4 regions of the Tardiphaga sp. OK246 genome follow, and region 2 is predicted to be linked to each of the others. Evidence: predicted binding sites of a transcription regulator. Region 2 holds the regulator's gene; each other region holds the start of a gene.
The links. Region 2 encodes LexA, which represses DNA repair genes until DNA is damaged. Its sites were predicted from a motif close to TGTTCNNNNTGTGTTCNG; they were not measured.
Positions count from the first base shown of each region.

Region 1: a site for LexA is predicted at 3,661-3,678, ahead of CHC01_RS03205 (PA0069 family radical SAM protein). Genes of this name have one in related genera too.
Region 3: a site for LexA is predicted at 2,132-2,149, ahead of radA (DNA repair protein RadA). Genes of this name have one in related genera too.
Region 4: a site for LexA is predicted at 2,420-2,437, ahead of CHC01_RS04460 (DNA recombination protein RmuC). Genes of this name have one in related genera too.

Region 1 covers NZ_FZOX01000001.1:640,684-648,474, forward strand. Annotated here, with positions in the region: gene CHC01_RS03190 (glycosyltransferase family 39 protein) at 1-1,013, opposite strand, end outside; gene rnhB (ribonuclease HII) at 1,096-1,830, opposite strand; gene CHC01_RS03200 (VOC family protein) at 1,906-2,358, opposite strand; gene CHC01_RS03205 (PA0069 family radical SAM protein) at 2,476-3,639, opposite strand; gene CHC01_RS03210 (glycosyltransferase) at 3,844-4,413, shown strand; partial or broken gene CHC01_RS03215 (GNAT family N-acetyltransferase) at 4,449-4,922, shown strand; gene moaB (molybdenum cofactor biosynthesis protein B) at 4,919-5,479, opposite strand; gene ypfJ (KPN_02809 family neutral zinc metallopeptidase) at 5,482-6,423, opposite strand; gene CHC01_RS03230 (site-specific DNA-methyltransferase) at 6,664-7,791, shown strand, end outside.
Region 2 covers NZ_FZOX01000002.1:1,046,322-1,054,112, reverse strand. Annotated here, with positions in the region: gene CHC01_RS12375 (glutamine--tRNA ligase/YqeY domain fusion protein) at 1-1,198, shown strand, start outside; gene CHC01_RS12370 (ComEC/Rec2 family competence protein) at 1,301-3,580, shown strand; gene lexA (transcriptional repressor LexA) at 3,599-4,321, opposite strand; gene CHC01_RS12360 (GNAT family N-acetyltransferase) at 4,623-5,192, opposite strand; gene CHC01_RS12355 (Orn/Lys/Arg family decarboxylase) at 5,214-7,571, opposite strand; gene CHC01_RS12350 (molybdopterin molybdotransferase MoeA) at 7,730-7,791, opposite strand, start outside.
Region 3 covers NZ_FZOX01000002.1:253,285-261,075, reverse strand. Annotated here, with positions in the region: gene CHC01_RS08635 (bifunctional diguanylate cyclase/phosphodiesterase) at 1-714, shown strand, start outside; gene CHC01_RS08630 (hypothetical protein) at 805-1,158, opposite strand; gene CHC01_RS08625 (hypothetical protein) at 1,435-1,701, opposite strand; gene CHC01_RS32265 (hypothetical protein) at 1,899-2,045, opposite strand; gene radA (DNA repair protein RadA) at 2,175-3,635, shown strand; gene CHC01_RS08615 (CvpA family protein) at 3,874-4,506, shown strand; gene purF (amidophosphoribosyltransferase) at 4,542-6,035, shown strand; gene CHC01_RS08605 (SDR family NAD(P)-dependent oxidoreductase) at 6,199-6,939, shown strand; gene CHC01_RS08600 (NHL repeat-containing protein) at 7,139-7,791, shown strand, end outside.
Region 4 covers NZ_FZOX01000001.1:903,659-911,449, forward strand. Annotated here, with positions in the region: gene CHC01_RS04440 (phosphorylase family protein) at 1-6, shown strand, start outside; gene truA (tRNA pseudouridine(38-40) synthase TruA) at 3-743, opposite strand; gene fmt (methionyl-tRNA formyltransferase) at 743-1,675, opposite strand; gene def (peptide deformylase) at 1,715-2,236, opposite strand; gene CHC01_RS04460 (DNA recombination protein RmuC) at 2,468-3,682, shown strand; gene CHC01_RS04465 (AmpG family muropeptide MFS transporter) at 3,723-5,090, shown strand; gene CHC01_RS04470 (hypothetical protein) at 5,102-5,548, opposite strand; gene recR (recombination mediator RecR) at 5,565-6,167, opposite strand; gene CHC01_RS04480 (YbaB/EbfC family nucleoid-associated protein) at 6,169-6,489, opposite strand; gene CHC01_RS04485 (DNA polymerase III subunit gamma/tau) at 6,511-7,791, opposite strand, start outside.

The DNA of each region.
Region 1 (7,791 bases), on a different contig from region 2:
TCGCCCGACGCCACGACGACGGCGAGACCCGACATCACCAGCGCGATACCGGCACCGCCGACCACGCGATCGAGGCCGTAGAGGGCAGCGAACAGGCTGCCGAGCAGCCCCGGCACCAGCGCGAAGAAAAATACATAGTCACGTGCCAGCGGATCGACCGGCGGGCGGAAGATGATCGGAGCTTCCTCGGTCTTAGGAACGATGCGGCCCCAATTCATCACCGTGAGCACGATCACGCCCGTGATGGCCGCAAGCAGCCAGGCGATCAGGATACCCCACTGCCGCGCCTTTCCGACGAGATCATCCAGTTGCGGCAGCGCCGGCAGAACGGGCGCGCCGGCCCGGATCACCCACATCGCCCATGGCAATGTCAGCACGGCGATCACCAGCAGCGCATAGAGCGGATCGAACGAAGCAAGGTTACGCCTGCCGCGCGATGTCGCGAGCCCGAAGACGAGTGGCAGCGGCAGCAGCCACATCGCATGGGGCGTGGTCAGCAAAAGCAGGCCGGCCTCGATCGACAGCGCGAACCAGGCATTGCGACGCCCCTGCCCGATCGCCAGCCAGGCATGCAGCAGGAACATCGCCCAGAGCGGACGCGCGAGGATCAGCGGGCCGAATTCGATGCCGGGCGTGCTGAAGGCCGTGACCGTCATCGTCAGTAGCACGGCGATCACCGCTTGCGGGCCGCCGACGATGGCACTGCCGAGCTGATAGACCGCACGGAAGGTGAGGACGGCGCAGATCTGCGCCAGCAGATACACGCCGAAGACATGATTGCCGGCGGCCCGGAAGGCGATATCGGCCAACCAGAACGCCAGCGGAGGACCCATATGGGTGCCGACCTGATATTCCCGGCCATAGGCCAACACGGTGGCGAGATCGCCCGGCGGCCCACGATACAGCAGCAGGGGGACGACGAGCCAGATCGCGGCCTGACACAGCACGACGATCCAGAACACCAGCCGTGGCCGGGCGCGGATCAGTTCGACGATCAGGGAGGTGAAACGCATTGAACGTCTGAACCGGCCAGCAGGGAATGAAGCGTGCTCAGGTGATACGGCGCACAGCCGGGAGAGGCAACCGCCTGAGCGCTCAGGCGGATATCTCGATATCGATGGTGGTGTGGACTTCGATCAGACCCGCCGCACGGACGCCAGTCTGATGACGCGCACGCGCCGCAGCAACCGGCGCGAACAGGCTGCGATGATGAATGCTGGGCCCTAATTCATTCAGCGCGGCCATATGCTGCGGCACGCCATAGCCCTTATGGACCTCGAAACCGTAGCCCGGGCAATCCTCGGCCAGCCGGCACATCAGCCGGTCGCGCGACACCTTGGCGATGATCGAGGCTGCTGCGATGGAGAGCACCAACGCGTCGCCGCCAATGACCGCCTCGCAATCGGCCGTCGTATCGATCTTGTCGCGGCCGTCGACAAACACATGTTTCGGCGCGTCCGGGAGCGACGCGACCGCACGCGCCAGCGCCCAGAGCGACGCCCGCAGAATATTGTCACGGTCGATCCGGGTGGGTGATGCGTAGGCGACGGCAAAGGACGACGTAGCGCAGATTTCCTCGAACAGCGCCTCGCGCTTGCTCTCTGTCAGCTTCTTGGAATCGTCGAGGCCTTTTGGAATGTTGCTCGGGTCCAACACAACCGCGGCGGCAACCACCGGTCCTGCCAGCGGACCACGCCCGGCCTCGTCGCAACCAGCCACCGGCCAGATGCCTCTCTCCAGCAGCGCGAACTCGCGCGTAAAGCATGGCGCGACAACGATCTTGCTCTTGCGCGACTTGGCGGGGGGCTTCTTTTTCGCATCTCGAATCATCCGGCGATCCTGCTGAAGCAGGCCAACACGCGCAACCGGGAACTCGGGATCGTGCCCGCTATTCAGATTGCCGCTTTAATCGTCCAGATGCACCCGCCGGTCGTCACCGACCTCGATCCCCGGTGCCGTTACCACGTCCCAAGCGTGCCCATCCGGGTCCGCAAAGTAGCCGGAATAGCCACCGTAATCGGTCTTTCGCGCTGGCTTCAAAAGCGATCCGCCACAATCGACAGCGAAAGCGAGGACCGCATCGACCTCGCCTTCGGAGCGGCAATTCCACGCCAGCGTGCTGCCGCGAAACGCCTGCGGCCTTGGATGGTCAGGCAATGTCGCGTCCTGCGCCAGTTGATCCCATGGAAACAGCGCGAGGACGCTGGCGCCGGTGTCAAAAAAGGCGATGGCCTCGCCAGAGGCACGGGCCTTTCGCGTAAAGCCCAGCGCTTCGTAGAACGCAATGCTCCTGCGCATATCCGCCACGCCCAGCGTGATTACCGTCATGCGCGCGATCGGCGTCGGTGGTTTCGTCATCGTCATGCGTGTCACTCCTGTACTCACTCTATAGATCGAAAAGAGGGACGTTGGCAGGCTCTGGTTTCCTGCCAACGTCCCCTCTCCACCACTCCGTACGCTGCGAGACCTGCGGAGTTAGAACAGATTCAATTGCTGACCGGCACCGGCCGGCTTCTCGAAATGATCGAGGGTGAGCTTCGAACGACGTTTGTTGAGGCCAAGCTTCGTGCAGGCGATCTCGAAGCGGCGGCCGATCATCCAGGCCATCGGCCCAGTGCCCTTCATGCGCGTGCCCCATTGCGAGTCGTAATCGCGGCCGCCGCGCATTTCGCGGATCAGCGTGAAAACATGCCGATAGCGATCCGGATAATTCGCGATCAGCCACTCGCGAAACAGATCGCGTACTTCCATCGGCAGCCGCAGCAAAACGTAGCTGGCTTCCTTGACGCCGGCATGCGCGGCGGCATCGAGAATCCGTTCGATCTCGCTGTCATTCAGCGCAGGGATCACCGGCGCCACCATCACCGTTGTCGGAATGCCAGCCTCCGATAGTTGCCGCAAAGCTTCCAGCCGCTTCGACGGCGTCGACGCGCGCGGCTCCATGGTGCGCGCGAGCTTTGGATCGAGTGACGTCACCGACAACGCCACTTTGACCAGATTGCGCTTCGCCATCCGCGCTAGGATATCGATGTCGCGCGTCACCAAAGCCGACTTGGTGACGATGCCGACGGGATGACCGGTCTTCTCCAGCACTTCGAGAATGCCGCGCATCACCTGACGCTCGCGCTCGATCGGCTGATACGGATCGGTATTGGTACCGATCGCGATCATCTTCGGCTCATATTCGGCGGCGGCCAGCTCCTTCTCGAGCAGCGCCGGCGCATCGGGCTTCACGAACAGTTTGGCTTCGAAATCGAGCCCGGGCGAGAGACCGAGATAGGCGTGGGTCGGCCGCGCGAAACAATAGACACAGCCATGCTCGCAGCCGCGATAGGGATTGATCGAACGGTCGAAGCCGATATCCGGCGATTCATTGCGCGTGATGACCTTGCGCGCGGTGTCCGTCGCAACAGTCGTCTTGAACGGCGGCAATTCATCGAGGCTCTGCCAGCCGTCATCAAAGGCGACCCGGGCCTCGGCCTCGTAGCGCCCGCTGTCGTTGGACTGGGCACCGCGGCCGCGTCGCCGCTGCTGGTCGATCGCCACCGCGATCTCGGGAAAGGGGGAAAGCGCACCCGCCGGCTTATCGGAGGGCGCCGGGACCGGCGGGTGCTTGAGGGCAGCGATCTGGCGACTCATGAAGCCACGATAGCGCACGCATGGAACAAAGCAAGAACATAAATAGAGTGGCACACGGCCGGGGCACTGTGCATTCTCCCGCCGCCTCAGAGAGGCGGCCGAAAGTCGAACCGCCCCGAAATTGCAGCAGCCGCCGGTGCCGCATAGACTATGACGAAACGATAACGCGGCCACCCCGTTGTTGAGAGGTATTATCCGACACCCATGCTGAGCGTGATCATCCCCACCGAAGGCGTCGAACAGCCCGCTGTTGCCACACTGGCAGCGCTGGTGCCGGGCGCTGCTGCCGGTGTGATCCGCGAAGTGCTGCTGGTCGATCGCGCTGGCACCGATGTCATCGAACGTGTCGCCGATGTCGCGGGCTGCGGCTTCCTGACCTCGCAGGGATCGCGCGCCGCGGCGATGGCCGCCGGCGCCAAGCAGGCGCGCTCGCCCTGGCTAATGTTTCTCCATGCCGGCGCCGTGCTCGATGCCGGCTGGATCGAGGAGACCCAGCAATTCATCCAGCGCGTATCGACCAGCAACCGCCCCCGCGCAGGCATTTTCCGCTATGCGCGCTCGCCCTATGACGAGACCAATTTTCGCGATGGCCTGAAGCACCTCGTCCGGATGATCACGGGCCCCAAGGCCGATCAGGGCCTGCTGATCGCCCGCGAACATTATGATCGTCTCGGCGGCTACGCACCCGATGCCCGGCGCTCCGAGGCGCGGTTGCTGCGCCAGCTCGGCCGCTCCTCACGCACATTGCTGCGCAGCCGGATCATCGTTGCCTGATCATGGCCGCCCAAGCCCCCGATGCTGTTCAGCTTGCAGTGCTACGCGATCTCCAGCCTGGCGATATCGACTGGGTCATCCGCAGTCACGGCGAGCTCTATGCGGCCGAATACGGATTCGATGCATCCTTTAAGGCGCTGGTAGCCGACATCGCTGCAGAATTCGTCGCATCATGCGATGCCACGCGCGAACGCTGCTGGATCGCCGAGATGGATGGCGCGCCCGTCGGCTCGCTGTTTCTCGTGAAGGCATCCGACGACGTCGCCAAATTTCGGCTCTTGCTGATCGATCCCAAGGCGCGCGGACAAAAGCTCGGCCAGCGCATGGTGACGGAATCCATCGCCTTTGCGCGGCAATGCGGCTATCGCAGGATCACGCTCTGGACCCAGAGCAATCTCGGCGCAGCGCGAAAAATCTATCAGGATGCCGGCTTCGCGCTGGTCGCCACCGAGCCGCATCGCAGTTTCGGTCAGGATTTGATCGGTGAGACCTGGGAGCTCGTGCTCTAGACCGACGCGCCCTTCGCTTTCGGACGTCGCAGATGCTCATCGAGCCGCGGCATGATCTCCACGAAATTGCAGGGCTTTGTGCGGTAATCCAGTTGCGCGGCAAGGATGCCGTCCCAGCCATCGCGGCAGGCGCCGGGCGAACCCGGCAGGCAGAAGATAAATGTCGCGCCGGCGGTGCCAGCAGTCGCGCGGCTCTGGATCGTCGAGGTACCGATCTTGGCGTGGCTCAGCATGTGAAACGCAATCGAGAAACCATCCATCCGCTTCTCGAACAGCGGCTCGATGGCTTCCGGCGTGACATCGCGGCCGGTGAACCCCGTGCCGCCGGTCGTGATGATCGCATCGACGGCGGGATCGGCGATCCATGTACGCACAATCGTCCGGATCGCTTCGACATCGTCCGTGACAATATCTCGCTTCGCCAGCGTGTGACCGGCCGATGTCAGCCGATCCGCCAGCGTCGCGCCAGACTTGTCGTCGTCAAGCGAGCGCGTATCGGAGATCGTCAGTACCGCGATGTTGAGCGGCACGAAGGCCTTGGTCGCATCAGGCTCCATCGCTACAGCCGATCCGTCGCAAATGTGTTGCAGGCCTGCACGGTGCCTTGCTGATAGCCGGTCATGAACCAGCGCTTGCGCTGTTCGGCAGAACCGTGCGTGAACGAGTCCGGCACGACGCGGCCCTGTGCCTGACGTTGCAACGTATCGTCGCCGATGGCGGACGCGGTCTGCAGCGCAGCATCGATGTCACCGGCTTCGAGGAAACCGGGGCGCTTCTTCGATTCGCGATTGACCCAGACGCCCGACAGACAATCGGCCTGCAACTCGACGCGGACCTGCAGCAGATTGGCCTCAGCCTTGCTGCCCGCCTGCTGCTGCAGCCGTGTCACGCGCGGAATGATCCCGAGCAGGTTCTGAATGTGATGGCCGGCTTCATGCGCAATGATATAGGCCGCGGTAAATTTACAGGCATTGCCCGAGCAACCGCGGAATTTGGTTTCGACCTGACGGAAGAAGCCTGTGTCGAGATAGATCTTCTTGTCGGGCGGACAGTAGAACGGCCCCATCGCCGACTGCGCATTGCCGCAGCGCCCGCCATTGGTGGCATTACGAAACAGCACGATCTGCGGCCCGGTATATTTCTGCCCGCTCTCCTTGAAGATTTCGTCCCAGCGATCGTCGATCTCGCCGAGCACCCCAGAGATCATGCTGCCCATCTCGTCAGTGGGTGCGCCTGATTTCGTCGGCGTCGAGCGACGGTCGGTCTGATAGGTCGGCGCCTGCTGGCCGCCGGTGAGAATTTCTGCACCGCCGATAAGAATGCGCGGATCGATACCGAACGCCCAGCCAACGAGGCCAAGCACGATCACCGTGCCGATGCCGAGGCCACCGCCACCGCCCGGAATTCCGAAACCACCGCCACCTCCGCCGCCATACCCGCCGCCGCTATCGTCACGACGGTCGTCGATATTGTCGCTGCGACGGAAGTCATCGTAACGCATGAGGTAATTCCTTCATTTCAAGTCGCAGCATTTTAGACCGGTTTGACGCGATCCGAACACCATAACGCAATTGCAGCGCAAAATTTCCATTCCATTAAGCATTAACCTGCCCGGCAAAACTTGCCTAGTTCGAACTCGTTACCAATTAAGTCGATTTTTACTTTGCCCGGTCAATGTCTGCCTGTCGGTTGTTTAGTCCCGCGTCGCCGACAGCGTCGCCTGAGTCAGAGTAATTGAGTCATGGTTGTTTCGCGTCGCGGGGCGTCTGCAAGGGCGCCCCGCTCTCACTTCGAAACCTCTCCGAGCAGCAGCATCGTCATTGGTGATTGCGTCGCAGAGATGTCAAAACTCCCGGCAGGGTCGGTCGATCTGGTGTTCGCAGATCCGCCGTACAATCTGCAGCTGAAGGGCGATCTCAAGCGCCCCGATGAATCCCATGTCGATGCGGTGAATAATGACTGGGACAAGTTCTCGTCATTCGCCGCATATGACGACTTCACGCGCGCGTGGCTCCTGGCCGCACGCCGTATCATGAAGCCGTCGGCGACCCTGTGGGTGATCGGCTCCTATCACAATATTTTCCGCGTCGGCGCGATCATGCAGGACCTCGGCTTCTGGGTCCTCAACGATATCGTGTGGCGCAAGTCCAACCCGATGCCGAATTTCCGCGGCCGTCGTTTCACCAATGCGCATGAGACCATGATATGGGCCGCGCGCGATGAGAACGCCAAGGGCTATACGTTCAATTACGAAGCCCTCAAGGCCGCGAATGAGGACGTGCAGGCACGTTCCGACTGGCTGATCCCGCTTTGCACCGGCGACGAACGCCTGAAGGGCAGTGACGGCAAGAAGGTTCACCCGACCCAGAAGCCGGAAGGCTTGCTCGCCCGCGTGCTGCTGTCCTCGTCGAAGCCCGGCGATCTCGTCATCGATCCGTTCAACGGCACCGGCACCACTGGCGCTGTCGCCAAGCGCCTCGGCCGCAATTACATCGGCTTCGAGCGTGACCGCGACTACGCCGCCGCTGCCGAAGCGCGCATCGCCGCGATCGAGCCGCTGCCCGAGGCAACACTGGCGCCGTTCATGACCGCCCGCAGCGCGCCCCGCGTGGCGTTCTCGGAACTGGTCGAGCGCGGCATGATCTCGCCCGGTACCAAGCTGGTCGATCTCAAGAAGCGTCATGGTGCATTGGTGCGCGCCGACGGCGCCATCATGTTCGGCGACAAGGTCGGCTCGATCCATCGCATGGGCGCGATGGCCCAGGGCTCGGCTTCCTGCAATGGCTGGACGTTCTGGCACGTCGAGACCAAGAAGGGCCTGCGCCTGATCGACGAACTCCGCGCCGAAATCCGCAGCGAGATGGGCGCG
Region 2 (7,791 bases):
GGATCTGTTCGCGCGGATGCGCGCCGGCGAATTCCCGAACGGCGCCCGCGTGCTGCGCGCCAAGATCGACATGTCGTCGGGCAACATCAACCTGCGCGATCCCGTGATCTATCGCATCCTGCATGCGCATCATCCGCGCACGGGCACCGCTTGGAGCATCTATCCGAGCTACGACTTCGCGCACGGCCAGTCGGATGCCATCGAACACGTAACGCATTCGATCTGTACGCTCGAATTCGAGGATCACCGGCCGCTTTACGACTGGTGCCTGGAAAACCTGCCGGTGCCATCGCGGCCGCATCAGTATGAATTCGCGCGCCTCAACATGACCTACACGCTGCTGTCGAAGCGCGTGCTGACCGAACTTGTCCGCGGTGGCCATGTCACGGGCTGGGACGATCCACGGATGCCGACGCTGGCCGGCCTGCAGCGCCGCGGCATTCCTGCCGAAGCACTGCGCGAATTCGTCAAGCGCATCGGCGTCGCCAAGGCCAACTCGACCGTCGATATCTCGATGTTCGATTTCGCCGTGCGCGAGACACTGAATCGCACGGCGCAGCGCCGCATGGCGGTGCTGAAGCCGCTGAAGGTGGTGATCGAGAACTACCCGGAAGGACAGACCGAGCAGCTCGAAGCCATCAACCATCCCGATGATGCGTCGCTCGGCAACCGGCAGATTTCATTCGGCCGCGAGCTTTACATCGAGCATGACGACTTCATGGAAGAGCCGCCGAAGAAGTTCTTCCGCATGGCGCCAGGCCGCGAGGTCCGCTTGCGTTATGGCTACTTCATCACCTGCAAGGACGTCATCAAGAATGCCGCTGGCGAGGTGGTCGAACTGCGCTGCACCTATGATCCGGAAACCCGGGGCGGCAATGCGCCGGACGGCCGCAAGGTCAAGGCGACGATCCATTGGGTGAGCGCTGCAGATGCCGTGCAGGCGGAAGTGCGCGTCTACAATCAGCTGTTCGCCGATCCGCAGCCCAATGCGACCGAGTTCGCATCGCAGCTCAATCCGGACTCGCTGGAGAAGCTGACCGGCGCCATGCTTGAGCCGGCGCTGGCGAGCGACAACACAAGCGATGTCGTGCAGTTCGAGCGCCAGGGTTATTTCTGTCGCGACAAGGATTCAGCGCCGGGCAAGCTGGTCTTCAACCGTACCGTCGGTCTGCGCGATAGCTACGCCAAGCTCGCCTGAGCAACCCCAGGGATTAATTTTCGTATTCTGCATCCGTTCCGCTAGTCGCCGCTTGCCCTTCCGATAGCATTCGGAAGGACAAGCGTGGCGTGCGGGCGTTCGATGGCGCAGGGCGGGGATCAGCAACAGCGGCGGGGCCGATCCGGCACGGCGACCACATGGCCGCCGGCCACGGCAGGCGTCGCTGCCCCGTCAGCGACGTCGTCGACGTCGGGCTTCGGGACGCTCTGGACGTGGGTGCGGGCCGAAGCTGGTCCCGGTCGCTTGCTGCCCTGGGTGCCGATCGCTTTCGGCACCGGCATCGCGCTGTATTTTGCCGCTGAGCATGAGCCGGTGGCCTGGGTTGCCGCTGCGACGGCTGGCCTTCTTTGCATGGCTGCGTTTTTGCTGCGGCGACAACGATGGTTTTCCTTGATCTTGCTTATTGCGGCCATCGCGGCCGGCTTTGCGATGGCTGCCTTGAAAACCGCGCGTGTGGCTCATGAGGTTCTGGCGAAGCCGCTCTATTCCGTCGCGCTGACCGGCTTCGTCGAAACGCATGAGGAACGGGAGCGCACGGATCGCTTCGTGCTGCGCGTTGCCACGATGGACAGCCCGCGCGCCGCACCGAAGCTCACTCGTGTGCGGCTGTCGGTGAAGAAGGGCACGGCACCTGCCGTCGGCAGCTTCGTCGAATTGAAGGCAAGGCTGCAGCCGCCGCTGTCGCCGCTCCGGCCGGGCAGCTACGACTTCGGCCGCGATCTGTATTTTCAAGGGATCGGCGCATCTGGCTTCGTGATGGGCGGCATCAAGGCAGTCGATCCGCCGATACAGCCGAGTGTGGCACTACGCTATTCGGCGACCATGCAGGGGCTACGCGACGCCATCGACGCGCGGATCCGCACCGTGCTCTCGGGCGATAGCCGCGCCATTGCCACGGCGCTGCTCACGGGCCGCCGCGATGCGATTTCGGCTGACGTCAATGATGCGATGTTCATCTCCGGCCTCGGTCATGTGTTGTCGATTTCTGGCTATCACATGGCCGTGGTCGCCGGCGTGGTGTTCTTTGCGATACGCGCACTGCTGGCACTGATCCCTGTCCTGACAGTGACGTTCCCGATCAGGAAAGTCGCAGCGGCTGCGGCGTTATTCGCAGCACTGTTCTATCTGCTGTTGTCAGGTGCTGAAGTCGCGACGCAGAGATCGTTTTTCATGACGGCCGTCGTGCTGATTGCAGTCATGGTCGATCGCCGGGCGGTGACGTTCCGCACGCTGGCGGTGGCGGCGATGGTCGTGCTGATCGTCGCGCCCGATGCGCTGGTTCACCCGAGTTTCCAGATGTCTTTCGCCGCGACGCTGGGGCTCGTTGCATTGGTGCAGATCGGCATGCCCGCGCTGTTTGCCTCGCCCGATCATTCCGCGACAGCGCGCGTGGCGCTATGGGGCGGACGCGAGATCGCGATGCTCGTGCTGGCCTCGCTGGTCGCGGGCCTTGCCACCACGCCCTATGCCGCATTTCATTTCCATCGCGTCACGCCTTATGGCGTCGTCGCCAATCTCCTGGCGATGCCAGTGGTCTCAGCGCTGGTGATGCCGGCGGGTATTCTTGGTTTGGTGGCCATGCCGTTCGGCTTTGACGGTGTGTTCTGGCGGCTGATGGATGTCGGCATCCAGTGGATGATCGTGGTCACGCAATGGGTGGCGGCCTTGCCCGGCGCCATCGGCCGGATGCCGGCCTTCGGCACCGGACCGCTGATATCAGCCAGTATCGGCATCATCGTGCTCGGATTGCTGCGCACGCCGTTGCGCTTCGCGGGGGCTGGCGTGCTGGTGCTCTCGATTGTATGGGCATTGCTGGTGAAGCAGCCGGATGTGCTGATCTCGGGTGATGGTCGCAGCGTCGCGGTACGGGGCAGGGATGGGCATCTCCACGTGATGCGCAGCGCCAAGGATACATTTTTGCTGAAAGAGTGGCTTGCCGGCGATGCCGATGCACGCCTGCCGACCGATGCCTCAGTCGGCCACGGCGTGTCCTGCGACCGCGACGGGTGCATCACGGCGCTGGCCGATGGCGCTTTGGTGGCGCTGGTTTTACAGCCGGATGCCTTCACAGATGATTGCGAGAAAGCGGCGCTCATCGTCACGACGAAACAACCGCCGAGGGATTGCAGGGCGCTGGTGATCGATCAAGATCGCTTGCAACGAAATGGTGCGGTGAGCCTGCAGCGAACCGCGAACGGCTTTACCATCGATGCCGTGCGACCGCGGGGTCTGGACCGTCCGTGGTCGCGCGCCATTCCTGATGAGCCCCAGCACGATCTGATCCCGAACAGTCGTACGCCACAAAATCGGCCGGTGGATGCGACGCCGGCGGAAACCGATCTTCAACCCGAAGATCAGTAGTCCGCCGAGGCGATAGCCTCAGTAACGCCGATACAGACCAATCAGCTTGCCCTGAATGCGCACCCGGTTAGGCGGCAGGATGCGAACTTCGTAAGCGTCGTTCGCTGGCTCTAGCGCGATCGACGCGCCGCGGCGGCGGAAGCGCTTCAACGTGGCTTCCTCGTCGTCAATCAGGGCCACCACGATGTCGCCGGTGTCGGCGCTTTCGTTGCGCTGGATCAGCACCGTGTCGCCATCGAGAATGCCGGCGTCCTGCATGGAATCGCCGCGCACTTCGAGCGCGTAATGTTCGCCGGAGCCGAGCATGTCGGCGGGCATGCTGATGGTGTGGCTGCGGGTCTGCAGCGCCTCGATCGGCGTACCTGCCGCGATCCGGCCCATGACCGGGATAGCAACCGTGCGGCCATTGTCATCATCGCCGCTGTTGCTGGCGATGCTGGCGGCCGAACGCACCTTGCCAAGCGTGCCTTCGATGACGCTGGGCGTGAAGCCGCGGCGCCCGGTGCCGCCGGTGACCGGCGCGCCGAGCTCTGGCAGCTTGATGACTTCGATGGCACGGGCGCGGTTGGGCAGACGGCGTATGAAGCCGCGTTCTTCCAGCGCCGTGATCAGACGATGGATGCCGGACTTCGAGCGCAGGTCGAGCGCATCCTTCATCTCGTCGAAGGAGGGCGGGACGCCGGCTTCCTTCAGCCGTTGATCGATGAATCGCAGGAGTTCGTATTGTTTGCGCGTGAGCATCTGAAGCCATCCTCAGTTGACGGTGTCGGCCGCCGCGTGCGTTTCAAAGGGCCTTCGAACGGTGAGCCTCAATCCTGAGACGATCGTTCGAAGATCGGTTGCGCGAGTTCGGGCACTCTCAAACTACTCAAAGCCACAGAATCTCGAAACAAATCATGAACGAACACTATATGTTCCATATGTGTTCTGCAATGCTTAATTTGCCGTCAACAGAATGCGCGTTGAGGGAGGTTTGAGGAGGCTGTTCCTACCAGTCGTCGACCCTCGAGGGACATGGAAAATGCTTCCGCGGTCGCTTGGGCTACGCGGACGTCATGCGCCCAACGGGCGGCGGGGGAGTCGTGGAGCCGGTGGCCAGCGAGCGCTGAACCATGATCGTGTCGGCCCAGCGGCCGGAGCGATAAGCGACGCCGGGCAGCAAGCCGACGCGCGCAAAGCCAAAGCTCTCATGCAAGCCGAGCGAGGCCGTGTTGTCGGCATCGATATAGCCGATGATCTGCCGAAAGCCGGCCGCCGCGCAGACATCGATCAACTCGCGCATCAACAGCCGGCCGATGCCTCGGCCGACATGCCCGTGGTGGATATAGATCGAATGCTTGACCGTGTAGCGATAGGCCGGTCGCTTGCGGAACAGCACCACATAGGCGTAGCCGACGACCTCGCCGCCTTGCGTGGCGACGAGGTGCGGGAACCGTTTGCTGCGCAGGTTCTTGCGCCGGTCTCTGAGATCGTCGGGCTGCGGCGTGTCGGCGTCGCTGACGCCTTCCTCGACGCCTTGCCGGATGTGCCGGCGATAGATCGCCAGCATGGCATCGACGTCGGTGTCGCGTGATGGTCGGATGACGACCGGCTGTTCGAGTTCCGTTGGCAAATCAGGCTCCTTACGTGCTCCCTATTCGGAGACCACGTAAGTGTAAAGTCGGATCCGGCCATTGGCGTCGACCTTGCGGTAGATGCCCTGGATTTCGACGTCGAAGCCCGGGAACGTGTTGAAGCAGGTCTCGAACATCCGGAGATAGTCGATCATCGGCTTTGACCGTTCGGTGAGCCGTTCTCCGGGAACGATCGTGGCGATGCCGGGCGGGTAGACCACGAACGGCGTCGTCGCGACGCGCCCGAATATCTCATCGATCGGGAGGTAATCGACGTCGTTGCGCACCAGACAGCGCGCGGCATCATGGGGTGACATGGCAATCTCCGGCAGATGGTCGGCGGAGAATTGCCTGGTCTGAAGTTCGCTCACATTGGCCTCGCGGAAGAACCGGTGCATGTCGCCGCACAGATCCCGCAGGCGTATGCCCGCATAACGCGCCGGCCTGCGCCTGGAGAATTCCGGGATAACGTCTTCCAGCAGCGCGTTGTCGTCATGAAACTTCTTGAAGGCGACAAGGCCCGATATCAGCGTGCCGGCCTTGCTGGCTTCCACGCCGGGCGTCAGCAGGAAGAGCAGCGAGTTGAGATCGTTCTTCTCCGGCACGATGCGATTTTCGCGCAGGAACTGCGCGACCACGGGCGCGGGGATGCCGTGTTCCGCATAGCCGCCGGTGGTGCGGTCGAAGCCGGGTGTCAGTACCGTCAGCTTGTTGGGATCGGTCATGGTGAAACCGGCTTCCATGCCGGGGAAGCCATGCCAAGCGGCGTCAGGCGCGAGCTGCCAATAAGCCGGATTGGTGGCCAGCTGGTCAGTGCCGATGCTTTCCCAAGGCACATTGTGAACAGCGCCTTCGCTGGCTGCGTCGGGAATCGCGACGCGCTCGGGCACGAAGGGTTCGAAGAACCAGCGGCGCTCAGTGCGGGTTTCCTTCTCCTCGAATTCGCGGCGGACGGCGCGCATCTTCTTGCGCAGTTCGATGCCGAGGCGGATCGTATCGTCCCACAACACTTCGCCGGAGCGGCCCTTCATCATCTGCGCGCCGACATCCAATGATGCGAACAGCGGATAGAACGGCGAGGTCGAGGCGTGCTGCATGAAGCTTTCGTTGAAGCGCCGATGCTCGACGCGGCGTTTCTGGCCGCGGATATGACGATCCTTCATGTGGATCTGCGACGCCTGCGAGAAGCTCGCGAGCTGCTTGTGGGTCGACTGCGTCGCGATGATGCCCGGCGAATCCGGGCCGAGCTCTTTGAGCCCCATGGCGAAGCGACCGGCATAGAGCGGGTGGAATTTCATGAAACCCGCCCAGGCTTCGTCGAACAGGATGTAATCGCAGAGATGGCCGATGCGCGCGATGATCATCTCGGCGCTGTAGATGGTGCCGTCATAGGTGCACTGTTCGACCACGGCGACGCGGAACGGGCGCGGACGTTTCCAGGCCTCGGGATCCGTGACGAGCGGATTGATACGGATGCGCTCGCGCAGCGCGTCCTCGTCGAGCGCGTCCCAGTTCATCGGGCCGATCAGGCCCCAGGGATTGCGCGTCGTTGGCACATAGATCGGCACACCGCCTGAAATCATCAATGCGCCGTGCAAAGCCGCCTTGTGGTTGTTGCGATCGAACAGCACGAGGTCGCCATCGGTAACCAGAGCCGATAGCGCGACCTTGTTGGAGGTCGAGGTGCCGTTGAGCACGAAGTAGGTCTTCTCCGCGCCAAAAATCTGCGCGGCTTCCTTCTGCGCCTGCAAAGCAGGGCCCTCATGAGTTAGCAGGTCGCCGAGATCGAGCACCGAATTGTCGAGGTCGTCGCGAAACACGGCTTCGCCGAGATGTTCCATGAACACCCGCCCGATCGGGCTGCGGCTGTAGAACACGCCGCCATTGTGGCCCGGGCAGGTCCAGAGCTGGTTGCCTTCCTCGGCATAGTCGACCAAAGCGCCGAAGAACGGCGTCTTCAGCGTCTCGGCATATTGCTTCAACCGGCTGATGAGATTCTTGGCGATGAAGGGTGGGGTTTCCTCGGACAGGAAGACATAGCCGTCGATGAAATCGAGCACTTCGACCGGGACGTCTTCAAACCGCTTGCGACGGATCAGCAGGATGATGGGGAAGTCGAGGCCCCGTTTGCGCATCAGGTTGATCAGCGCCGCGGTCTTGCCTTCGAGGCCCTTCTTGCCCCAGTCGACCACCATGCAGCCGATGGCCGCGTCGGTCTGGACTGCGATCGTGGCGTCTTCGAGCTTGCGTGCCTTGACGACTTCGAAGCCGGAACGCTCGATCTCATCGACGATCTGATTGAGCCGAATGCCCTCGAGATCGTCGGCGTCGAATGTTGGCATCGCAAACAGGAAATTGAAGCGTTTGAAATAGTCCATTTGTGCACCGATCTTGTTTCGCAGCGATGTCTCGCTGCGTTACGTGACAATTCAGTGACTGAAGCCGCGTTAAGGTATCTCAGTCAGAAAAAAGCTCAGAGAACATGCCGCGCGGCGGAAGTTCCGGTGGCCCGGCATCCCATCGCGCATCTCGGCCTTTAAACAGGCAGTCGCATGATCGCGCAGGAATCGCCAGCGGCGGCGGCGGGAGCGAATGGCG
Region 3 (7,791 bases), 790 kb from region 2:
ATCCGCGGCGCTGAGGCACTGGTCCGCTGGCGGCATCCGTCGAAAGGACTCATCGCTCCCGATCAATTTATTCCACTCGCGGAAGCGACGGGGCTGATCCTTCCTCTTGGCGAGTGGATCCTGCACCAGGCTTGCACGGATGCAGCGTCGTGGCCGGCTCTCAAGATCATGGTCAACATCTCAGCGGTTCAAGTCAGCAAGGGAAAGCTGCTCGACGTCATGCTGGATACTCTGATGGAGACGGGTCTTTCGCCTGAACGGCTGGAGTTGGAAATTACGGAGACCGCTCTTCTTGAGAACGCAACGGCGCATCTGGGGACGATACGGCAACTGAAGAATCTCGGCATCTCCATAGCGCTCGATGATTTTGGCACTGGTTATTCAACGGCGAGTTATTTGACCAATTTCCCGTTCGACAGGATCAAGATCGACAAATCCTTCGCACAAGGCGCTCCCAATCGCCGCGATTGCGCAGCGGTAGTGTCCTCGGTGCTTGCGCTGGCCCATGGTCTTGGCATCGCAACGACGGCGGAGGGTGTCGAGACCGAAGAGCAATTTGAATATCTGCAGGCTGCAGGCGTGGACCTCGTCCAGGGCTTTCTGTTCGGTCGGCCCGTCCCGCTCTCCGAATTCGACCTCGATGCCGCAGTTTCATTTGGAAATGGTGCTGCTGACGGCGAGTTGTGCGGAGAGGTCATCACCGCAGGGAGATGACCGCCGCCGCCACCGGTGGCCTCCCCCAAACGCAAATCGGCCACCCTGAGGTGGCCGATCGCAATCCTGAAAATCTGAGCTATCCGCGGCTTAGTAACCGTAGCTTGAGCCGAAGCTGAAGCCGCGATTGCAGGTCGAGCAGCCCTGCTGCACCGGTGCGTAATAGACCTGCGCCGGAGCGACCATCTGGACACGCTGCTGCGTGGCGTATTGCGCCGGAATGCGCTCGTAATCGACGCGCGCAGGCGCGACCATCACGGTCTTCGGCACCATCACCGTCTCGTACTGCGCTGGCGTGCGGCGCGCGACGGTGCGACCGGGAGCGACCATCACCGTCTCTTCGACCGTGCGATACTGCGGCGGCACCACCTGCTGCTGATAGCAGGTCTGGCACGGCGGCGGTGTGTAGCAGTTATAGCAACCCGCCGAGGCAACACCGGGCATCGCCATTCCGGCGACAGTGGCGAACAGCGCAGCAGCAATCAATTTCTTCATGATGAGACCCCGTGGCGAGCTTGTTTGAAATGAGTTCGTATCGCTCTGATGCGCGACACTCAGCCAAGCACCACCACCGGTCAACGCGGTCCTGATATTTACCTTGATGAACGTGCTTAAGATTTGATGACGGCAACATATGAGGATGCCAAGGCAGATACAGCTGCACTGCGCCTGGATTCACCGCAGAGCCCGACGTGAGATCAATCGGCCTCAGCAGCCAACCTAATAACCGTCGTGGGGCAGCCCGAAGAGTTGCTCGAACACACTCGGTTGGCGAACCACCCATTGGCCCGGTTCGCCCGTTCTCAGATCCCGCACATAACGCGGCGGCGCTTCCACATAGTAAAGCGGCGGCGGCGCGCGAATGCCGGTATCCATCATGATGGGATAGCGCGCGGGGCCGGCGCGATAGCGCGCATCACGGTAGTCAGAGGCAAGTACCGGCGTCGCCAGCGTCGCTGCACCCAGCACGATCATCAAAATACGCACGGCACACCTCACGCTGACGTCACTGCGGTGAGGCTATCGGGCGGAGGTTAATGAAGGATTCGTCGCACGGCAGTTCCACGCGAGCTCCTGCGCGGAACAAATTGGACTCGCGAAGCGCTGGACTGCGGCTCAGCTGGTAGGTCGAGCAGCCTCGATTGCTCACCACTGCTTGCATCTGGATTCTGCTCGCGGCGCGTCTAGCGAGCGTAAGCAATCGCCAAGCTGAAGAAGGACCATTGCAGAGGCTGTACCTCCGGCATCGCTGCGGCAAAGGCGATCCAGGCCGACATTGCCGACCAGTTCTCGCGCATCGGAATTTTGGCAACCGAATAGACCTTGCCCATGTGCCGGTCGATGCGTCCCACCCGGCGAGGCTGGCGACCCCTTCGAGAAGAAACTTGCAAATGCCCCGTTCAACCGCGTAGACCAAGAGAACAAACCAAAAACACCCACAGCCGCGATTCCTTCCGCCAATGGCCAAGAACCTCCTCTCCTTCGTCTGCCAGAACTGCGGTGCCGCCTATAACAAGTGGCAGGGCAAGTGCGACGCCTGTGGCGAGTGGAATTCGCTGGCCGAGGAGGACACCACCGGCGTCACTACGATTCCGGTCAGCGCGCGCTCCAAGCGCAAGGGGCGCACCTTCAATCTCGAAAGCCTGACGGGCCAGAGCAACGATGCGCCGCGCATTGCCTCGGGGATGGGCGAGCTCGACCGCGTAACCGGCGGCGGTTTCGTGCGCGGCTCGGTGCTCTTGATCGGCGGCGATCCCGGCATCGGCAAATCGACCTTGCTCACGCAGGCCACCAGCCTGATGGCGCGCGCCGGCCACCGCGTGGTCTATATCTCCGGCGAAGAAGCGGTGGCGCAGGTGCGGCTGCGCGCGTCGCGTCTGGGCCTCGCAGACGCCTCGGTGCAGCTCGCGTCCGAAACCTCGGTCGAAGATATCGTTGCCACGCTATCCGAAGGCACTGTGCCGCGGCTGATCGTGATCGACTCGATCCAGACCATGTGGACCGACACGGTGGAATCCGCGCCCGGCACCGTGACCCAGGTCCGCGCCTCGGCGCAGGCGCTCATTCGCTTTGCCAAGAAATCCGGCGCCACCATCATCCTGGTCGGCCATGTCACCAAGGACGGCCAGATCGCTGGGCCCCGTGTGGTCGAGCATATGGTCGATGCCGTAATGTCCTTCGAGGGCGAAGGCTCGCAGCAGTTCCGCATCCTGCGCGCGGTGAAGAACCGCTTCGGCCCCACCGACGAGATCGGCGTGTTCGAGATGACCGGACTCGGGCTACGCGAGGTCTCCAACCCGTCCGAGCTATTCCTGTCCGATCGCGATCTCGGCTCGCCGGGCACCGCCGTCTTCGCCGGCATGGAGGGCACCCGCCCGGTGCTGGTGGAACTGCAGGCTCTGGTTGCGCCGACGACTTTAGGCACGCCGCGCCGCGCCGTGGTGGGTTGGGATTCCTCCCGGCTGTCCATGGTGCTGGCCGTGCTGGAGGCCCATTGCGGGGTCAAGCTGTCGGGCTACGACGTCTATTTCAACGTCGCCGGCGGATTGCGCATTAACGAGCCGGCCGCCGACATGGCCGCGGCCGCAGCACTTGTGTCGTCGCTGTGCAACGCGCCGCTGCCCACCGACGCGGTCTATTTCGGCGAAATCTCGCTGTCCGGCGCCGTGCGCCCGGTGGCGCAGACCTCGGCGCGGCTGAAAGAGGCGGCAAAACTCGGCTTCGGCCGCGCAGTGCTGCCGGAATCGGCACGCGGCGACCCCGGCGGCGACGCCGGACTGTCGCTGAATACCATCGGCGGCCTGACCTCGCTGGTCGCCGATATCGCTGCGCGCGGCGTCAAACCCACGCGCGACAACAACAAAAGCACAGATGCCGAGAAAAATACCGTACCAGCGCGATTCAAGCGCCAGGACGGCTGACAGCGACGTGACCTGCGCTGCCGCGGCCGCTATAGAATGCGCGCGCGACAGACTGCGCAGATGTGCAACACGCTCCGTTAAGGCACTCTGCCGAAAGCGGAACAATGGTGTGATCAGGTGTGCTCTTGCGGCCGATAGCGGTTTTCCGGCCTTGCGAGACGTGCCATATCACCGTCACCTGAAGCGGCAGCCTGTGCCGATTCGCGGTTTCTGATTCACGAGCGGACCTGACCAGCCGATGCCGATCACGATTCTCGACCTTGTCCTGCTCGGCGTCATGCTGATCTCCGGCCTGCTGGCCATGGTCCGCGGCTTCATGCGCGAGATCCTGTCGATCGCGGCCTGGGGTGCGGCGGCGCTGGTCACTCTGTTTGCTTTCCAGAAGCTGCTCCCGACCGCTAAAACTTATTTCAACAACGATACCGTCGCCAGCATCGTGGTGGTGGCCGGCGTGTTCATCGGCACGCTGATCGTGGTCTCGATCATCACCGTCCGCATCTCCGACATGATCCTGGATTCGCGCATTGGCGCGCTGGACCGCACGCTGGGCTTCCTGTTCGGCCTCGCCCGCGGCCTCCTGATCGTGGTCGTCGCCTTCCTGTTCTTCTCTTGGCTGGTCCCGGACAAGCAGCGTCCGGACTGGGTCACGGGTGCCAAATCGCGCGTCGTTCTGCAGGGAACCGGCGATTGGCTGATGGCGCTCTTGCCGGATGACCCTGAAAACACCATCTTGAAGAGGTTCAAGAAAAACAAACCCGATGAGGATACGACCGACGCCGAGCCCGCAGCGCCCGGCGCCGCGGAAGGCTATTCCAAACCTGCCCGCGACAGCCTGAAAAAGCTGATCGATGGCAAACCGGCGGGACGCTAGGCGTTCTTAGTTTCTCGCGACACCTGAAAGGCGCGATGGATCCGATGCAGAGCCCTTCCGACGACGCGAGCACCACCATGCGAAATCCTGATCTCGACGGCGACATGCTCCGCGAAAAATGCGGTGTATTTGGTATCTACGGCCATCCCGATGCGGCGGCGATCACCGCGCTCGGTCTCCACGCCCTCCAGCATCGCGGCCAGGAAGCGGCCGGCATCGTCGCCTTCGACGGCAAGCGCTTCCATTCCGAACGTCGCCTCGGCCTCGTCGGCGACACCTTCTCCCGCCGCGAAGTCATCGAGCGCCTGCCCGGCACCGCCGCCGTCGGCCACACCCGCTACTCCACCACGGGCGAAACCATTCTCCGCAACGTCCAGCCGCTATTCGCCGAACTCAATGCCGGCGGTTTTGCAGTAGCCCATAACGGCAACCTCACCAACGGTCTGACCCTGCGCCGCGAGCTCGTGAAGAACGGCGCCATGATGCAGTCGACCACCGACACCGAGGTCATCCTGCACCTCGTCGCGCATTCCAAGCGCAACCGTTTCATCGACCGCTATATTGAAGCACTGCGCGCCATCGAAGGCGCCTATGCGCTGGTGTCGCTGACCAACAAGAAGCTGGTCGGCGCCCGCGATCCGCTCGGCATCCGCCCGCTGGTGCTGGGTGAACTTGACGGCTCGCCGATCCTCGCCTCGGAAACCTGCGCGCTCGACATCATCGGCGCCAAGTACATCCGCGACATCGAGCCTGGCGAAGTCATCGTGTTCGATGAGAACGGCGCGCAGAGCCACAAGCCGTTCGCGCCGCAAGCGCCGCGCCCCTGCATCTTCGAATATATCTATTTCGCACGTCCGGACTCGATCGTCGGCGGACGTTCGGTCTACGACACCCGCAAGGCGATGGGCGAACAGCTCGCCCGCGAGACCCATGTGGAAGCCGACGTGATCGTGCCGGTGCCGGACTCCGGGGTGCCTGCCGCGATCGGCTATTCCCGCGCTTCGGGCGTGCCGTTCGAACTTGGCATCATCCGCAATCACTATGTTGGCCGCACCTTCATCCAGCCGACCCAGAGCGTGCGCGAACTCGGCGTGCGCATGAAACATTCGGCCAACCGCGCCGCCATCGAAGGCAAGCGCATTGTGCTGATCGACGATAGTCTGGTGCGCGGCACCACCTCGAAGAAGATCGTCAAGATGATGCGCGACGCCGGCGCCAGGGAAGTCCACTTCCGCATCGCCTCGCCGCCGATCACCCATCCGGACTATTACGGCATCGACACGCCGGACCGCGCCGGCCTCCTCGCCGCCACGCATACGCTGGAAGAAATGCGCGACCTGATCGGCGCCGACTCGCTGGCCTTCGTCTCGGTCGACGGCATCTACCGCGCCATGGGTGAACCCGGCCGCGATCCCGCCCATCCGAAATTCGCCGACCACTGCTTCACCGGCGACTATCCGACCCCACTCACCGACATGAGCGAGATCGACGCCCCGCGGCAGCTCTCGCTGCTGGCTGAGGCGAGCTGATCGCAGTCTTATCGGGTGTCATCCCCGCGAAAGCGGGGATCCGTAGCCATGATCTAATTTGTTTGGCTCTGGATTAGACACGACCACCTTTCCGCATCATAACCCTCCCGTGTATGGATCCCCGCCTTCGCGGGGATGACGCCTGAGATTTATGAGCCGCGCCATGACCCTTCCCCTCGCCTCCCGCATCGCCCTCGTCACCGGCGCCTCGCGCGGCCTCGGCTATGCCACAGCGCTGGCGCTGGCCAGGGGCGGCGCGCACATCGTCGCCGTGGCGCGCACCCAGGGTGGCCTTGAAGAACTCGACGACGCGATCCGTGCCGAGGGCGGCAGCGCCACGCTGGTGCCGCTGAACATCACCGATCTCGACGGCCTGTCGCGGCTCGGCGCCGCTCTGCACGAGCGCCACGGCAAGCTCGACATTCTGGTCGGCAATGCCGGCGTGGCCGGCCCGTCGTCGCCGCTCGGCCATATCGAGCTGAAGGCCTGGAACGACACCATGGCCGCGAACCTCACCGCGAACTTCCAGCTCATTCGCTGCATGGAGCCACTGCTGCAGCAGTCCGATGCGGGCCGCGCCGTGTTCGTCACATCCGGCACCGCCAGCAAGGCCTCTGCCTATCGCGGCCCCTATGCCGTCTCCAAGGCTGCGCTGGAAACGCTGGTGCGCGTCTGGGCCAATGAAACCGTGACCACGAATATCCGCGTCAACCTGTTCAATCCCGGTCCCGTGCGCACGCATATGCGCGCCATCGTGATGCCCGGCGAAGATCCCGAAACGCTCGACACGCCGGCACAAGTTGCCGAGACCATCGTGCCGCTCTGCCTGCCGTCCTGGACCGAGACCGGGAAATTCTATGACTACAAGACCGGCAAGGTGATGGGCTTCCACGCGCCGTCGTGACGATTTCGTGAACGACCCTCACTCCGTCATGGCCGGGCTTGTCCCGGCCATCCACGTCTAACGTTGCGGCCAAGGAGTGGATGTCCCGGAACAAGTCCGGGCATGACGACCGAGAGTGCACAGGATTGACTCTTCCCAATCTCAAGCCTTCACTTCCTCCCAAGCGGGACAACCCGCACCGGCAATCAGGGAGGTCGTCATGGCATCGCCAACTCATCGCGCGCGGTCACTGCGTGCACTTGCAACAGCAGCCCTCGCTTTCGCCGCGCTGTCCCTCGCACCTCCCTCCTCCCGCGCCGCCGATATCCCCCGCTTCGAGGTCGACGCGTCCTGGCCGAAGCCGCTGCCGAACAACTGGATCCTCGGCCAGGTCGGCGGCATCACGACCGACAAGGACGGCCACGTCTGGGTGATCCATCGCCCGCGCTCGCTCACCGATGACGAGAAAGGCGCGGCACTCAATCCGCCGCGTTCGAAGTGCTGCGTCTCAGCGCCGCCGGTGCTGGAGTTCGATGCCGCCGGCAATCTGTTGCGCTCATGGGGCGGTCCTGGCGAAGGCTATGAATGGGTCGGCCGCGAGCATGGCATCGAAGTCGACGAGAAAGGCTTCGTCTGGGTCGGTGGCAATCTCGACAACGACAATGCGATCCTGAAATTCACCACCGACGGCAAATTCGTGATGCAGATCGGCAAGATCGCGCCGAGCAAGGGCAGCAACGACACCACCCAGCTCGGCAAGCCCGCCGAGACCGCCATCGACAAGGATGCCAACGAGATCTATGTCGCAGACGGCTACGGCAACCGCCGCGTCATCGTGTTCGACGCCACCACCGGCGCCTACAAGCGGCACTG
Region 4 (7,791 bases), on a different contig from region 2:
GTCTAGTAGTCGACCTTTACCAGATACAGCCCATCCGGCGGCGCCACGATGCCGCAGGCGCTGCGGTCCTTCGCGGCAAGCGCCGCAGCCAGATCGTCCGGCGTCCAGCGGCCGTTGCCGACCCAGACCAGTGAGCCGACCATCGAGCGCACCTGGCTGTGCAGGAACGAGCGTGCGGAGGTCGTGATGGTGATCGCCTCACCGTTCTGCACCACATCGAGCTGATCGAGCGTGCGGATCGGCGACTTGGCCTGGCATTCGGTATCGCGAAAGGTCGTGAAGTCGTGTCGACCGAGCAAACGCTTCGCAGCCTCGCTCATGGCAGCGACATCGAGCGGGCGCGGCACGCGCCAGACCCGGCCGGCATCGACGGCGAGGTTCGCGCGGCGATTGGTGATGCGATAGACATAGTGGCGTTTGATGGCCGAGAACCGCGCCTCGAAATCATCCGGCACGATATCAGCCGACAGCACGCCGACCGGGTGTGGCCGCAGATGGGCATTCATGCCATCGCGAAAGCGACCCGGCACCAGCACTTTCGGCACGTCGCAATGGGCGACCTGGCCGAGCGCATGGACGCCGGCATCGGTGCGACCGGCGCCATGGACGCGGATCGGCTCGCCGCAAATGGCCTCGGCGGCACGCTCCAACGCGCCCTGTACGGTCAGCGTCGCGTTGGCCTGCACCTGCCATCCGGAAAATGGCGTGCCGTCATATTCGATGATCATCTTGTAGCGCGGCATCAGCCCACCCGCAGAGGCGGCTTCAACGGCGTGCCACGCAGAAATTCACTGGCCTTCATCGGCTGCTTGCCGGCGCGCTGCAGGTCGATGATCCGGATCGCGCCCTCGCCGCAGGCGACGGTGAGCTGATCGTCGATGATCTCGCCGGGCGCGCCCGCGCCCTTTGTAAGCTCGCAGCGCAGAACCTTCACGCGCACCGCCTCGCCCTCGATCGGCACTTCGCACCAGGCGCCCGGAAACGGCGACAGGCCATGACAATGCCGAAGCACGTCGCGCGCCGGCTTCGACCAGTCGATCTTGGCCTCCGCCTTGTCGATCTTGGCGGCGTAAGTGACGCCGTCTGCGCTCTGCGGGGTCAGGCTCAGCCGTCCCCTTTCCAGCGCACCCATGGCGCGCACCATCAAGTCGGCACCAAGCGGCGCCAGCGCATCGTGCAGGTCCAGCGCCGTCATCGCATCGGTGATCGCCAGACGCTCGGCCATGGCGACATCGCCGGTGTCGAGGCCGATATCCATCTTCATCACCATGACGCCGCTCTCGGCGTCGCCCTCCATGATGGCACGATTGATCGGCGCCGCGCCGCGCCAGCGCGGCAGTAGCGAGCCATGCAGGTTGAAGCAACCTAGGGGCGGCACATCGAGAATGTTCTGCGGCAGGATCATGCCGTAGGCGACGACGACCGCAGCCTCGGCCTCATGCGACCGGAACTCGGCTTCGGCTTCCGGCGTCCGCAGCGTTTTCGGCGTGAACACGGGAATGCCCAGCCGTTCAGCCTCGCGCGCCACCGGCGTCGGCTGCAGCTTCATGCCACGGCCCGCGGGCTTTGCTTCGCGGGTATAGACCGCCACGATCTCATGGCCATGGGCCACGAGTTCGAGCAGCGTCGGCACCGCGAAATCCGGCGTGCCCATGAAGATCAAACGAAGCGACATAGGTCGGAGCCGATCTGTTGCAGCGTTGCGCGGAGAAACCTACTCCGCGCGCTTGGCGAGCTTGGTGAACTTCTTCAGCACGCGGTCGCGCTTCAGCTTGGAAAGGTAATCGACGAACAGCACGCCATTGAGATGGTCGATCTCGTGCTGAATGCAGGTCGCGAACAGGCCAGAGGCCTCTTCCTCGATGGTCTTGCCGTCGAGGTCCATATAGCGAATCCGCACCGTCGCCGGACGTTCCACTTCCTCGTAATATTCGGGAATCGACAGGCAGCCCTCTTCATAGACCGAGAGTTCTTCCGAGGCCGAGATGATCTCCGGATTGATGAAGACGCGCGGCTTCTTGCCGTCCTCCTCGTCGTCCTTCTTGGCGATGTCCATGGTGATCAGCCGCAGCGGAACCGCGATCTGGATCGCCGCCAGCCCGATCCCGGGTGCGTCATACATCGTCTCGAACATGTCGTCGGCGAGCTTGCGCACCTCTGACGTCACCTTCTCGACTGGTTTGGAGATCAGCCGCAACTGTTTGTCGGGCAGGATAATGATTTCACGAATGGCCATGGCGGCGATTTAATCTGCGCGCCGGTCCGGGTCAATCCGCTGGAAAAGCTGGACTTTGAAGGACGTTAACTCCCCGCTAACCATGAAAATTGAGGCGCGGTTAACCATGCCGGTTAAGGTCTGCTTAACCACATTTCTTAGGCTTGGGTTAACCAGGAAAATTCATTTTGCATTAACCATAAATGTTCCCTCTTCGTTCGCGCAGCCGACCGAATCGGCTACAAGGATGGAATGAACGAGATTCTTTTCATGATCGGCGACATGCCGGTCACCGCCGGCGTAGCATTGATGGGCTTCAGTGCTCTGGCGCTGGGTTTGCTGCTCACCATCGCCATCATCATCGCTCGCTCCGGTAGCCGCGGCGCCGCCATGGCCATGGCCCAGGCGATCCGCGCCGACGAACTGGAAGAACGCCTCAGCGAAGTGCTGAAGGCGCAGAACGAAGCCACCGGCCGCGTCGACGCCATGGGCCAGGCCTTGGCAGGCCGTCAGGCCGACATGGCACGCGCGGTGTCCGAGCGACTGGACTCCGTGACCCATCGCGTCGGCCAATCCATGGAACAGACCACCCGCAACACGATGGAAAGCCTGAGCGCGCTGCATGAGCGGCTGGGCATCATCGACAACGCCCACAAGAACCTCACTGACCTCACCTCGCAGGTAACGACGCTCCGCGACGTGCTCGCCAACAAGCAGTCGCGCGGCGCCTTCGGTCAGGCGCGGATGGAAAGCATCGTCAAGGACGGCATGCCGAGCGGCGCCTATGCGTTCCAGCACACGCTATCGTCGGGCAAACGGCCGGACTGCGTGATCTTCCTGCCGGATCAGCGTCCACTGTGCATCGACGCGAAATTCCCGCTGGAAGCCGTCACGGCGCTGCATGACGCACGCAGCGATGACGAGAAGAAATACGCAGCGCAGCGCTTGCGCGCGGACGTGATGAAACATGTCACCGACATCGCCGAGAAGTATCTGGTTGCCGGCGAGACGCAGGACACCGCGCTGATGTTCGTGCCGTCGGAATCCGTCTATGCGGAAATCCACGACGGTTTCGATGACATCATCCAGAAAGCCTATCGCGCCCGCGTCGTCTTGGTATCGCCGTCGCTGCTGATGCTGGCGATCCAGGTGATGCAGCAAATCCTGAAGGACGCGCGGATGCGCGACGCCGCCGACCAGATCCGCACCGAGGTACTGAATCTGGGCGACGACCTCACCCGGTTGCGCGATCGCGTGATGAAGCTGCAGACGCATTTCGGGCAAGCCAATGAGGACGTCCGCCAGATCCTGATCTCCGCCGACAAGATTGAGAAGCGCGCCGGCCGCATCGAGGAACTGGATTTCAGCAAGAGCGAGCCGGCGGCCGAGGTAGCCCCGGCCATCGCGAAGACCGCCGCCCCCGACATGTTCGCGCCGCTGCCGCGCAAGATTCAGGCAGGGGAATAGGCCACAGGCCGCTTTCCCCCGAATCTGCTAACCCTTCCCCATGACCAGCGCGCCTGACTCGTCCGAAGCCGCCCTCGCCTTGAAGCCCCGTGCCACCTGGCGCGAGAGCATGGCGGTGTATCTGCAGCCGCGGGTGCTGATCGTGCTATTGCTTGGCCTGTCGTCGGGTCTGCCGCTTGCATTGTCCGGTTCCACGCTGCTGGTGTGGATGCGCGAATCCGGCGTCGATCTCGGTACCATCGGGTTGTTCGCCCTCGTCGGCACGCCCTACACGCTGAAGTTCCTTTGGGCGCCGCTGGTCGACGCGCTGCATGTGCCGTTCTTCACGCGGCAATTCGGCCGCCGCCGTGGCTGGCTGGTGTTCTCGCAACTGTTGCTTATCGGCGCGATCCTGCTCCTTGCACTGACCGACCCCGCCCGCTCGCCACTGTTCGTCGCCCTTGGTGCGCTGCTGGTCGCTGCGATGTCATCGACGCAGGACATTGTCGTCGATGCGTTTCGTGTGGAGAGCCTGCCGGAGAGCGAACAGGCGGCCGGCATGGCGTCCTATGTCGCGGCCTATCGCATCGGCATGCTGATCTCGACCGCCGGCGTGCTGTTTCTGGTCAGCGCCTTCGAGAGCACGGGCATCGCGCGCTCCACCGCCTGGATGTGGGGCTATGTGGCAATGGCGGCGATGGTGCTGGTCGGCACGGTCACAGCGCTTGCGGCCACCGAGCCCGAGCAATCCGCGCAGGCCGAAGCGGCCACACGCGGCGAGAGCGCCTTCAATCGCGTGCTGCAGGCTGCAATCGGCGCGTTCTCCGAGTTTCTGGCCCGCAAGGACGCCTGGGCCGCGCTGGCCTTTGTCGTGCTGTTCAAATTCACCGACGCCTTTTCCGGCACCATGACAGCGCCGTTCGTGATTGATCTCGGCTTCACCCGCAACGACTACGCCGCCATCGTCAAAGGCGTCGGCCTTGCCGCCACGCTGATCGGCGGCTTCGCTGGAGGCTTCGTGGCGCGACGCTATTCGCTGGCGGCGAGCCTGTGGATCGGCGCTGTGTTGCAGGCGCTGTCCAACCTGGCATTCTCGTGGCTCGCCATCGTCGGCGTCAATCAATGGGCGCTGGCACTGGCCATCTCGGTCGAGAATTTCACCAGCGCCATCGGCACGGTGATCTTCGTCGCCTATCTCTCCGCGCTCTGCAAGAATCCGCTGCACACGGCCACGCAATATGCGCTACTCACAGCGCTCGCTGCGGTTGGGCGGACCTATCTGTCGGCAGGCGCAGGTTACGTTGCGCAAGCGACGGGATGGCCGATGTTCTTCGTCATCAGCGTGGTGGTCGCGGTACCGAGCCTGATCCTGCTGATCTGGCTGCAGCGCCGCGCGCATTTCGAGATGCTGGGGCCGGTGCGGGTTTAACCGAAGCGAACTCAGTTCGGCTTCGTCACCACGCTCCATTTCGTCACGAGCGCTTCACTCATCTGCCCGGCCTGCTCGGCGCAGGTGACTTCAGCAACCTTGAGCGCCACTTCCTTGCCGACAAGTTTCTTCAGCTGCGTGGCCTGCGCGTCATTGGCCACGACGATCTCGAACGTCTCGGGTCCGGTCTCAAGATTGCACAGCCCTGCAGGCGCCGGCAGCCGACGCGGCTCGCTGACAACTTGATACACATTGGTGCGCTTGCCCTTGGCATCGCGGCTGCGCATGGCGTTGAGCTGCCCGGTCAGCACATCGCCGATCTTCATGGTCTTCGGTGCCACCAGTGCGGCTGGCGGAGCCGGCGTTTCGGTCGCGCCTCTGGCAGCCGTAGCAAACAGGCCGGCCGCACAAATCGCAGCGGCCCAGGTCGGCAAAGCCTTCAAGTCATATCGTGTCATCAATGCTCTTCCAGTCTTAAAACAGCGTCCGCTGTCGCATCGCGGCCGACAACGTGCCTTCGTCGAGATAATCGAGTTCACCACCAACCGGCACGCCATGTGCCAGCCGCGTGACTTTCACATTCGCCTCTTGCAAGAGGTCAGTGATGTAATGCGCCGTGGTTTGCCCATCCACCGTCGCATTCAGCGCCAGGATGATTTCGCTCACCTCTGAATCATGCGCACGTGACACCAGCGCGTCGATGGTCAGATCCTGCGGGCCGACGCCGTCGAGCGGCGACAGCGTTGCACCCAATACATGATACTTGCCCGTCGTCGCATGGGCGCGTTCGAGCGCCCACAAGTCCGCGACATCGGCGACCACCACGATGGTCGAGGGATCGCGGCGCGGGTCCGTGCAGATCGTGCAGGGATTCTGCGTATCGATATTGCTGCAGACCTTGCAGACCTGAATCCGGTCGATCGCCACCTGCAAGGCACCGGCCAGCGGCGTCATCAGCGCCTCGCGCTTCTTGATCAGATGCAGCGCGGCACGCCGGGCCGAGCGCGGGCCAAGACCGGGCAGCCGCGCCAGCAGTTGAATCAGGCGCTCGATTTCCGGACCGGCCGTGGATGCCATCTCAGGTAAGGCCCATCCCCGGCGGCAGACCGAGACCGCCGGTCAGCGCCTGCATCTTCTCTTGCATCGCAGCTTCCGCCTTGCGGCGCGCATCGCCCAATGCAGTCACCAGCAGATCTTCTAGAATCTCGACTTCATCGGCTTTGACCAGCGACGGGTCGATCTTCACGGCCTTCACTTCGGTCTTCGCGGTCATCCGCACAGACACGAGGCCACCGCCGGAGATACCTTCGACCTCGACATGGTCGAGCTCGTCCTGCATCGCCTTCATCTTTGATTGCAGCTGCGCTGCCTGTTTCATCATGCCGAGAAAATCAGCCATGAGTTTTCCTTCGCAGTTCGATTAATCGTCGTCGTTGAGACCGTCGGTCGCGTCATCGCTGATCAGGTCGCTATCGCTGCCGTTGAAGTCCGGCGGCTCAGGGGCGATGACACGAACCTCGACCTTCGCACGCGGAAACCGTGCCAGCACTTCCTTGACCCGCGGATCGGCTTCCGCCGCACGCTGGCGCTCATTCTTCTGCTCGAGCTGCTGATCGCGCAGCGTCGGCTGTCCCTGCTCGTTGGACACGATCACGGCCCAACGCCGGCCGGTCCACTGTTCGAGCTTCCGCGACAGATCGTTGATCAGCGTGCGCGACGCCGTGCGCTCCATCGCCAGCTCAAGCCGCCCGTCTTCGATCTTGATCAGGCGCACATCGGCTTCGAGCGCCCCGCGCACCATCAGGTCGCGTTTCTCGCCGGCCAGTGCGACGAGTTCAGGGAAGGTCGAAATCTTCAGCACCGCTGCGGGCGGTGCATCTGCCATGCCGACTTGCGGCCGCGGCGATGGTTCCGCGCCGCCGCGCTGCATGGTCGGACCACGCGACGCACTCGCTGACATCGTCGGCATGGCGGACGGCATCTGCGCTGACGGCAAAGATGCCGACGGAGCGGACGATGGCGCGGCACGGCCTCCACCATTCGTTGGGATCATCGGCGACGTCCCGCCATTCTGGTCGAGCATCCGGATCGCTTCATCCGGCGTCGGCAGATCGGCAACGTAAGCGATGCGCACCAGCACCATCTCTGCGGCGGCGGCGGGACGCGTCGCGCCCTGCACCTCGGTGATGCCCTTGAGCAGCATCTGCCACATACGCGACAGCACCCGCATCGACAGCTTCGAGGCAAAATCGCGTGCGCGCAGACGTTCGGTCTCTCCAAACGCGACATTGTCGGCGGTTGCCGGCACGATCTTCACGCGGGTGACGAAATTGACGAATTCGGCAAGATCGCTCAGCACCACAATCGGATCAGCGCCGACGTCGTATTGTTCGCGAAATTCCTTAAATGCACTGGCGATGTCACCGCGCGCCAGCGAATCGAACAAGTCGATCACGCGGGTGCGATCGGCGAGGCCGAGCATCTGTCGGACGGCATCGGCGCGGACCGTGCCCGCGGCATGCGCAATCGCCTGATCGAACAGCGACAGTGAATCGCGCACCGAGCCTTCGGCGGCGCGGGCGATGATGCCCAGCGCTTCCGGCTCGACCTCGACATTCTCTTTGCCCGCGATGTTCGACAGATGCGACATCAGCACGTCGGCATCGACGCGGCGCAGGTCGAAGCGCTGACAGCGCGACAG